2 regions of the Rhizobium sp. GR12 genome follow, and region 2 is predicted to be linked to the other one. Evidence: riboswitches for the same ligand, from Rfam matches in the RefSeq annotation. Region 2 holds a riboswitch; the other holds the start of a gene.
What was found. A riboswitch is a leader RNA that binds a small molecule or an ion and turns the genes downstream of it on or off. The one in region 2 is predicted to bind S-adenosylmethionine.
Positions count from the first base shown of each region.

Region 1: linked by a shared signal. The riboswitch ahead of QSK43_RS01070 (O-succinylhomoserine sulfhydrylase) and the one ahead of metA (homoserine O-acetyltransferase MetA) in region 2 are both predicted to bind S-adenosylmethionine.

Region 1 covers NZ_JASXTH010000001.1:221,129-225,338, forward strand. The annotation lists gene aqpZ (aquaporin Z) at 1-419, opposite strand, end outside; tRNA gene QSK43_RS01060 (tRNA-Gly) at 572-645, opposite strand; gene QSK43_RS01065 (2'-deoxycytidine 5'-triphosphate deaminase) at 703-1,800, opposite strand; SAM riboswitch at 1,874-1,952, shown strand; gene QSK43_RS01070 (O-succinylhomoserine sulfhydrylase) at 1,996-3,180, shown strand; gene apaG (Co2+/Mg2+ efflux protein ApaG) at 3,401-3,793, shown strand; gene QSK43_RS01080 (Hsp33 family molecular chaperone) at 3,855-4,210, opposite strand, start outside.
Region 2 covers NZ_JASXTH010000006.1:182,125-186,334, forward strand. The annotation lists gene QSK43_RS12490 (ABC-F family ATP-binding cassette domain-containing protein) at 1-1,122, opposite strand, end outside; gene QSK43_RS12495 (thiamine diphosphokinase) at 1,127-1,780, opposite strand; SAM riboswitch at 1,871-1,947, shown strand; gene metA (homoserine O-acetyltransferase MetA) at 2,031-2,957, shown strand; gene QSK43_RS12505 (aldose epimerase family protein) at 3,033-4,052, shown strand; gene mtgA (monofunctional biosynthetic peptidoglycan transglycosylase) at 4,068-4,210, opposite strand, start outside.

The sequences.
Region 1 (4,210 bases), on a different contig from region 2:
GTCAAGATGACCTCGATCAGCAGCGCCGAGACGAGGGAGTATCCGCCCGGCGAATGTTCGCCGTAACCATTGGCGGCGAAACCGCCAATTTCGGCCCCCGCCTTACCGGTGACGATGACATAAAGCGCGCCCGCCGCGACGGCAGCCCCCAGAACCTGCGCCACTATATAAGGAACGAGGTTCGATGCCGGGAATTTGCCGGCAACGGACAGACCGACGGAAACGGCCGGATTGAAATGACCGCCCGAAATGCCCCCGACCGCATAGGCCATGGTCAGAACCGTGAGACCGAAGGCGAAAGCGACACCGAGAAAGCCAATGCCGAGTTCTGGAAAAGCGGCGGCGAAAACCGCACTGCCGCAACCTCCGAACACGAGCCAGAACGTACCAAGAAATTCCGAAAGAAGCTTGCGACTCATAACACCATCCCCAAATGCTACGACTGCATCAACTATTACGTGCAATTAAATCGTAGTCAAGATAAATCGTGTAGGCGCCCGGACACCCATATACAGGCGGCTGCGGCCATGCTTTCTTGCTAATCAGGAAGGCTTTCGGCTGTCTTGAAAACTGGAGCGGGTGAAGGGAATCGAACCCTCGTATTCAGCTTGGGAAGCTGCTGCTCTACCATTGAGCTACACCCGCGCCTGAAGCTAAGACATCCGACAGTTTGCGGCGGGTGTCAAGCATCCGACAAGGTCATTATGCGGGTCGAAAATGCTTGGACAGCTTCAGCCCCTGCGCCTGATAATTGGAGCCGAGGCCGCTGCCGTAGAGGCCTTCCGGCTTTTGCAGCATGTGTTCGTAAACCAGCCGGCCAACGATCTGGCCATGTTCGAGGATGAAGGGCACTTCGTGGCTGCGCACTTCAAGCACGGCGCGGCTGCCGGTGCCGCCCGCCTGTGCGTGGCCAAAACCGGGATCGAAAAAGCCGGCATAATGCACACGGAACTCGCCCACCAGCGGGTCGAAAGGGGTCATTTCCGCCGCATAAGACGGGGGCACGTGTACGGCCTCGCGTGAGACAAGGATGTAGAACTCATCCGGATCGAGGATCAGTTCGGCGCGGCCGCGCGCATGGAGCGGCTCCCAGAAATCGAGAACGTCGTGCTGGGCCTTCTTGTCGACATCCACTACCGCCGTGTGGTGTTTACCGCGATAGCCGATCAGCCCGTTCTCGCCGAAACCCTTGAGGTCGATGGAAAGCGCGATGCCGCCGCCGGTCACATTCGGGGTTTCGCTGGCGACCAGCGTTTCCCTCTCGTGCAATTTCAGAAGCTCGCTTTCGTTGAGCAGCGAATGGCCGATGCGAAAGCGGATCTGCGACAGGCGCGAGCCGCGACGCACGACGACGGGGAAGGTGCGCGGGCTGATTTCCAGATAGAGCGGGCCAGCATAACCCGCCGGTATCTTGTCGAATTCCTGCGCATTGTCGGTCATGACGCGGGTGAAGATATCAAGCCGCCCCGTCGAGCTTTTCGGATTGGCCGAGGCCGACATTTCGGCCGGCAATTCCAGGCTTTCCATCAGGGGCACGATGTAGACGCAACCGGTTTCCAGCACCGCGCCCTCACTCAGATCCACCTCGTGCAGGCTGAAGCGGTTGAGCTTGTCGATGACGCGGGTTCCGGGACCGGGCATGAAGCTGGCGCGAACGCGATAGGCCTTCGAGCCCAGCCGCAGATCGAGGCTGGCTGGCTGCACCTGATCAGCATCGAGATCGGCCTCGCTTTTCAGCTTGCCGCCCGCAAACAGCGCCCTGATAGCGCCGTCCGCCAAAATGCCCGTGGTTCTGGTCATGGTCATCATTCCTTTTTACGGCGACAAAACCAAAAGGAAAGCATTGACGCAAGCCGGTAACGGCAGTATGGCAAGCTTATCCCGTGGTGATTTGGCCGGTCGGCTTGCAGCCACGTTAAACAAGTGGCTAAAAAGACCGGGTGCTAGGAACCGGTCTGCTTTTGCGGCCGGTTTTTTTGTTTTGAAGGTGATCACATGAGCAATAAATGGCGCCCGGCAACCCAGCTCGTTCACGGCGGTACGCTACGCTCACCCTATGGTGAAACGTCGGAAGCAATCTATCTGACCCAGGGTTTCGTCTACGAAAACTCCGAAGCCGCCGAAGCGCGCTTCAAGGGCGAAACGGATGGCTTCATCTATGCACGCTATGCCAGCCCGACCAATGACATGTTTGAAAAGCGCATGTGCCTGCTGGAAGGTGCGGAAGACGCCCGGGCGCTTGCCTCCGGCATGGCCGCCGTCACCGCCGCCATCATGTGCCAACTGCGCGCGGGCGACCATATCGTCGCTGCACGCGCCCTCTTCGGCTCCTGCCGCTGGGTGGTCGAGACGCTCGCACCTAAATATGGCATCGAATGCACGCTGATTGACGGGCGCGATCTCGAAAACTGGGAAAAGGCGATCCAGCCGAACACTAAGCTGTTTTTCCTCGAAAGCCCGACCAACCCGACGCTGGAAGTGGTGGACATTGCCGGCGTGGCGAAGCTCGCCGACCAGATCGGCGCGAAGCTGGTGGTCGACAATGTTTTCGCGACACCGCTGTTCCAGAAGCCGCTCGAACTCGGCGCCCATATCGTCGTTTATTCGGCAACGAAGCATATTGACGGTCAGGGCCGTTGCCTTGGCGGCGTGATCCTTTCCGACAAGAAGTGGATCGAGGAAGAGTTGCAGGATTATTTCCGCCACACCGGCCCGGCCATGTCGCCGTTCAACGCCTGGACGCTTCTGAAAGGCATCGAGACCCTGCCGCTGCGCGTGAAGCAGCAGACGGCCAATGCCGCAAAGATCGCCGATTTCCTCGCCGACAGCGGCAAGGTCGGCAAGGTCATCTATCCCGGCCGCGCCGATCACCCGCAGGCAGACATCATCGCGCGGCAGATGACCGGCGGTTCGACGCTCGTCGCTTTCGAATTGAAGGGCGGCAAGGATGCGGCCTTCGCGTTGCAGAACGCGCTGGACATCGTGAAGATCTCCAACAATCTGGGTGACGCAAAGAGCCTCATTACCCACCCCGGCACCACGACGCACAAGAACCTGACCGACGAGGCACGCGCCGAACTCGGCATTTCCGGCGGCACCTTGCGCCTTTCCTGCGGCATCGAGGATACGGACGATCTGCTGGAGGATATGGCGAAGGCTCTGGCGGCCGTTTCCGCCTGAGAATTCAATCGACACATCGCTACGGCCCCTCTTCACGTCGGGCCGTGGCAAAGCCCCTGGTGTCAGGCAACCAATATTTACCTTTACCGTTATCCCTAACGGTGGAAAACGGCGCAACAGAAGATGCCTCCTGCCCGTTAAGTCGTTCATTTTCTTGACGATAGCCAGAACCTGTAGTGTAGGATAATGGCGGCAGGCATAATATCGAGGTGTGGCGCGTATGTATCGTGCTCTGACAAGGGATATCGAGGTAACGGTCGATCCGTATTATCTCGAAGAACAATCCGACCCGGATGACGACCGTTACGTCTGGGGCTATAAAGTCGTGATCTCGAACAATTCCGATGTTCCGATAACGCTCGTCAATCGCTATTGGCATATTACCGACCAGAACGGACAGGTGGACGAGGTCTACGGACCGGGCGTCGTCGGCGAGAAACCGCACCTGAACCCCGGTGACAGTTACGAATATTCATCCGGCTGCCCGCTGGATACACCGTCGGGCCTGATGTTCGGCCATTATGAAATGGAAACGGACAAAGGCGAGGTGTTCAACGTCACCATACCCGCCTTCTCTCTGGATTCGCCCGGCCTGTTGCGGGTCCTGAATTGATGCAGACGCACCGATGCGGAGCCGCGCTGTTCAAAAGCGCGGCCTCGCCAGTCACAGCGTTTCAGACGTTGTCAAACTCGCTGATATCGTAACGATAGGTCGTCGAGCAAAACTCACAGGTCACGGCAATCGCACCGTCTTCCTCGCTTGCCTTGATCTCTTCGGCGGTGAAACCGGAGAGAACATCCTTGATTTTCTCCCGCGAGCAGCTGCAGCGGTCGAAAATGATCTGCGGATCGTAGATGCGCACGCCGCTCTCATGGAAAAGCCTGTAGAGGAGACGCTCCACCGGCACCTGCGGATCGGTCAGTTCGTCGGTATCCACCGTGTTCAGCAGCGTTACCGCTTCGGTCCAGGCATCGTCTTCCCCGACTTCATAATCGCCCTCATCACCATCACCACCGTGAAGGTCGCGCA
Region 2 (4,210 bases):
ATTGTCGCCCCGCCCGTCGGTCAGATAATGAGCGAGCGTATCGTTTGGATTGAGATCCTCACGCTTCTGGTCAAGCGTCGCGATCTCCAGATTGGTGCCGAGCTTCACCGTGCCGCTATCGGGCTGAAGCTGGCCGGTCAGCATCTTCAAAAGCGTGGTCTTGCCGGCACCATTCGGCCCGACAAGACCGATGCAATCGCCGCGATGCACCCGCAGCGAAAACGGTGCGATGATCACGCGCTCGCCGTAAGACTTGGTGATGGCGTCTGCCTCGATGACCAGCTTGCCGGATTCCCGCACCTCCGCAGCCGTCGCCTGCACGCTGCCCTGCGGTCCTTTGTGGCCGCGATAATCCGCGCGCATCGCCTGAAGCTCGCCCACGCGGCGCATGTTGCGCTTGCGTCTCGCGGTCACGCCGTAACGCATCCAGTGTTCTTCGCGCTCGATGGCCTTGCCGAGCTTATGCTGCTCCAGCTCTTCCTCTTCCAGCACCTTGTCGCGCCATTCCTCGAAATGCGCAAAACCGCGGTTGAGACGGCGGGACTGGCCGCGATCCAGCCACACGGTCGAGGTCGAGACCTTCTCCAGAAAACGCCGGTCATGCGAAATCAGCACCAGCGCGCTGCGCGTCTGCTGCAACTCGCCTTCAAGCCATTCGATGGTGGGCAGGTCCAGATGGTTGGTCGGCTCGTCCAGCATCAGAATATCGGGTTCGGGCGCCATGACGCGGGCAAGGGCCGCACGCCGCGCTTCACCGCCGGAAAGACTGTCCGGATGCTCCTGCCCCGTCAAACCGAGATGCTCGAGAAGATAGGTAACACGATAGGCATCGTCGCCAGGCCCGAGCCCCGCTTCTGCATAGGCCTGCACCGTGTCGTAATCGGCGAAATCCGGCGCCTGTTCCAGGTAACGGATGGTGGCGGAAGGGTGACGGAAAACCTCACCCGACTGCGCCTCTACCAGACCGGCGGCGATCTTCATCAGGGTCGACTTGCCCGAGCCGTTGCGCCCGACGAGGCAGATACGGTCGCCCGGTTCCACCTGAAGATTGGCGCCGTCGAGCAGCGGGGTCACGCCGAAGGTCAGCTTGATGTCATCGAGTTTCAAAATTGGGGGTGCCAAGGCGTCAGGCTCCGGTCAGATCATAAGGGCGGGCGAGCACGATGGCTTTGCCGCTTTTCAGCGAGAAATGCACAAGGCCGCCATTCGCGACATTGGAAATAGTGCGGGACGAACCGAAAGCAAGCGCGAAATCACTGAGGGGATAGCGCACATTGCCGATATCGAGCCCCGCAAGGTCGGTAAACCCGGCAACCGAAAACAGCGAACCGGCCGGCAGATCGAGATCAAGCGAACCGGTGAGCAGCGGACGGGCCTCCTCTTCGCCGGAGGTCAGCGTAACCTCCAGACCGCGTTCGGCAAGCGCCACCGCATAAAGAAGGTGTTGCAGCGCATGGTCGCTTCTCGCTCCACCGAGCGCACCGGCAAGCACCAGCGAACGTGCGCCACGGGCAAGAGCCTCCGACACTGCGATCTCGCCATCGGTCACGGCCTTTGCGGCCGGGTAAGGCTGCCGCTCCACATCGGGCCAGGCATCCAGCAGGTCTTTACTGGTGGAATCGAAATCCCCCACCCAAAGCTCCGGCGTAAGGCCAAGCGGTGCCGCATGGCGCATGCCGCCATCGGCCGCGATCACGCGGCTACCCGCAACCGCCGCTTTCAGGCGATCGGTAACGGTGACATCGCCGCCAAGCAGAATGGTGAAGCGTTCTTTATCCATGCCCTGCCTTATCGCACCTCAGCCAAAAATGGAAAGGCAGAAACCCGATGAAATCAGCCGATATTGATTTTCCTCGGCTTCGGGATTATGAAACGCCTCAGTGGTGATTTGCCGACCGGCTTGCAGCCACTTTAAAGAAGTCGCTAAAGGGTCGAGGAAAAAAGGCAATTTCCTGGGACCGGCTGCGATTTCGCTGCCGGTTTTTTTGTTTTCGCAACGTTCTTTACGTCATCCGAAAAGAGAGTTCGACATGCCGATCAAGATTCCCGATACGCTTCCCGCTTACGAAACCCTCATTCATGAGGGCGTGCGGGTCATGACCGAAACGGCGGCCATCCGGCAGGATATCCGCCCGCTCCAGATCGGGCTTCTCAATCTCATGCCGAACAAGATCAAGACGGAAGTACAGATGGCGCGCCTCGTCGGTGCATCGCCGCTGCAGGTGGAATTTTCGCTGATCCGCATCGGCGGACACCGCGCCAAGAATACGCCGGAAGAACACCTTCTATCCTTTTACGAGACCTGGGAAGAAGTACGCCACCGCAAGTTCGACGGTTTCATCATCACCGGCGCGCCCATCGAAATGCTGGACTATGAAGACGTCACCTATTGGCCCGAGATGCAAAAGATTTTCGACTGGACGCAAACCAATGTCCATTCGACGCTGAACGTCTGCTGGGGCGCGATGGCCGCCATCTACCATTTTCACGGCGTGCCGAAATACGAGTTGAAGGAAAAGGCTTTCGGGGTCTATCGCCACCGCAATCTCTGCCCCTCCTCGATCTATCTCAGCGGTTTTTCGGACGATTTTCAGGTTCCGGTCTCGCGCTGGACGGAAGTGCGCCGCGCCGACATCGAAAAACACCCCGAGCTGGAAATCCTGATGGAATCCGAGGAAATGGGCGTGTGTCTGGCGCATGAGAAAAAGGGCAACCGGCTCTATATGTTCAACCATGTCGAATATGATTCGACCTCACTTTCGGATGAATATTTCCGCGACGTGAACGCCGGCGTTCCAATCAAGCTGCCGCATGATTATTTTCCACATAATGACCCGGAACTGGCGCCACTCAACCGCTGGCGCAGCCATGCCCATTTGTTTTTCGGTAACTGGATCAACGAGATATACCAGACGACACCCTATGATCCCCAAGCCATCGGCGAACTGGCCGCTTAAATTGCGGGATTGCGAATTGCCGGAAAATGACGCAACGTCCGCCCGGCAATTCACGAAAATCGGGAGAATGATGGAATGAGCGATGCGGCGGCACGGGAGAATTTCGGTTTCACGGCGACCGGAGAAAAGGTCGAGCGCGTCACCATCTCGAAAGGCGGGCTGACGGCCAAGGTCATCACCTGGGGCGCGGTCATTCAGGATCTGCGCCTTGAGGGCCACCAGCCGCCGCTCGTTCTCGGTTTCGATAAATTCGAGGACTACAAATACTCCTCCTATTTCGGCGCCACCCCCGGCCGCAATGCCAACCGCATCGGTGACGGCAGGTTCTCGATCGACGGACACGAATATCAGCTGGAACTGAACGAAAAAGGCGTCACCCACCTACACGGCGGCAGCGACGGCATGGGCAAACGCAACTGGATGCTGATGGAACATGGCGAAAGCCATGCGGTCCTGCAGATCATCGATCCCGACGGCCGCGCCGGTTACCCCGGCAATTGCACGGTTACCGCCACCTATACGATCCTCGACGGCGGCGTGCTTTCGGTGGTCTATGAAACGGTGACCGACCAACCGACCATCGCCAATGTCTGCCAGCACTCCTATTTCAATCTCGACGGCGCAGATACCGCCCTTGGACATGAGATCAGCATCGCCGCTGACTTTTACCTTCCGACCAACGACAGACAGATACCGACAGGCGAAATTCGTTCCGTCGAAGGCACCGTCTTCGATTTGCGCCAGCCGACGCCGATGCGGCGGGAAGAGGATGGCGAGCAGGTTCTATACGACCATAATTTCTGCCTTTCGCCCGAGCGCCGGGCAAAACGCAAGGTCGCCCGCGCCTATTCACCAGCCTCCGGTATCGCCCTTGAGGTTCACACGACAGAGCCCGGCGTGCAGCTCTACTCGGCCTTCAAGCTGGACGTTCCCGTTCCGGGCCTCGATGGCCGCCACTATGGCCCGTTCGCCGGTTTTTGTCTGGAAACGCAGATATGGCCGGACGCCGTCAATCACCCCGATTTCCCATATGCGATCCTGCGTCCCGGCGAGACCCTGCGTCAGGAAACCGACTATATTTTCAAAAAAGGCTGAGGCCGTAGGCAGATATCAGTCAAGCACGCAGCCGACATAGCCGCCGGAGGCGCGTGCACGCCGTTCGATAAGACCAGCGAGACGTTGGAGACCGCGTCCCGGCTTGCTGGCGACACGGTCAATGGGATTGGGCAGGGAAACGGCAAGCAGCGCCGCCT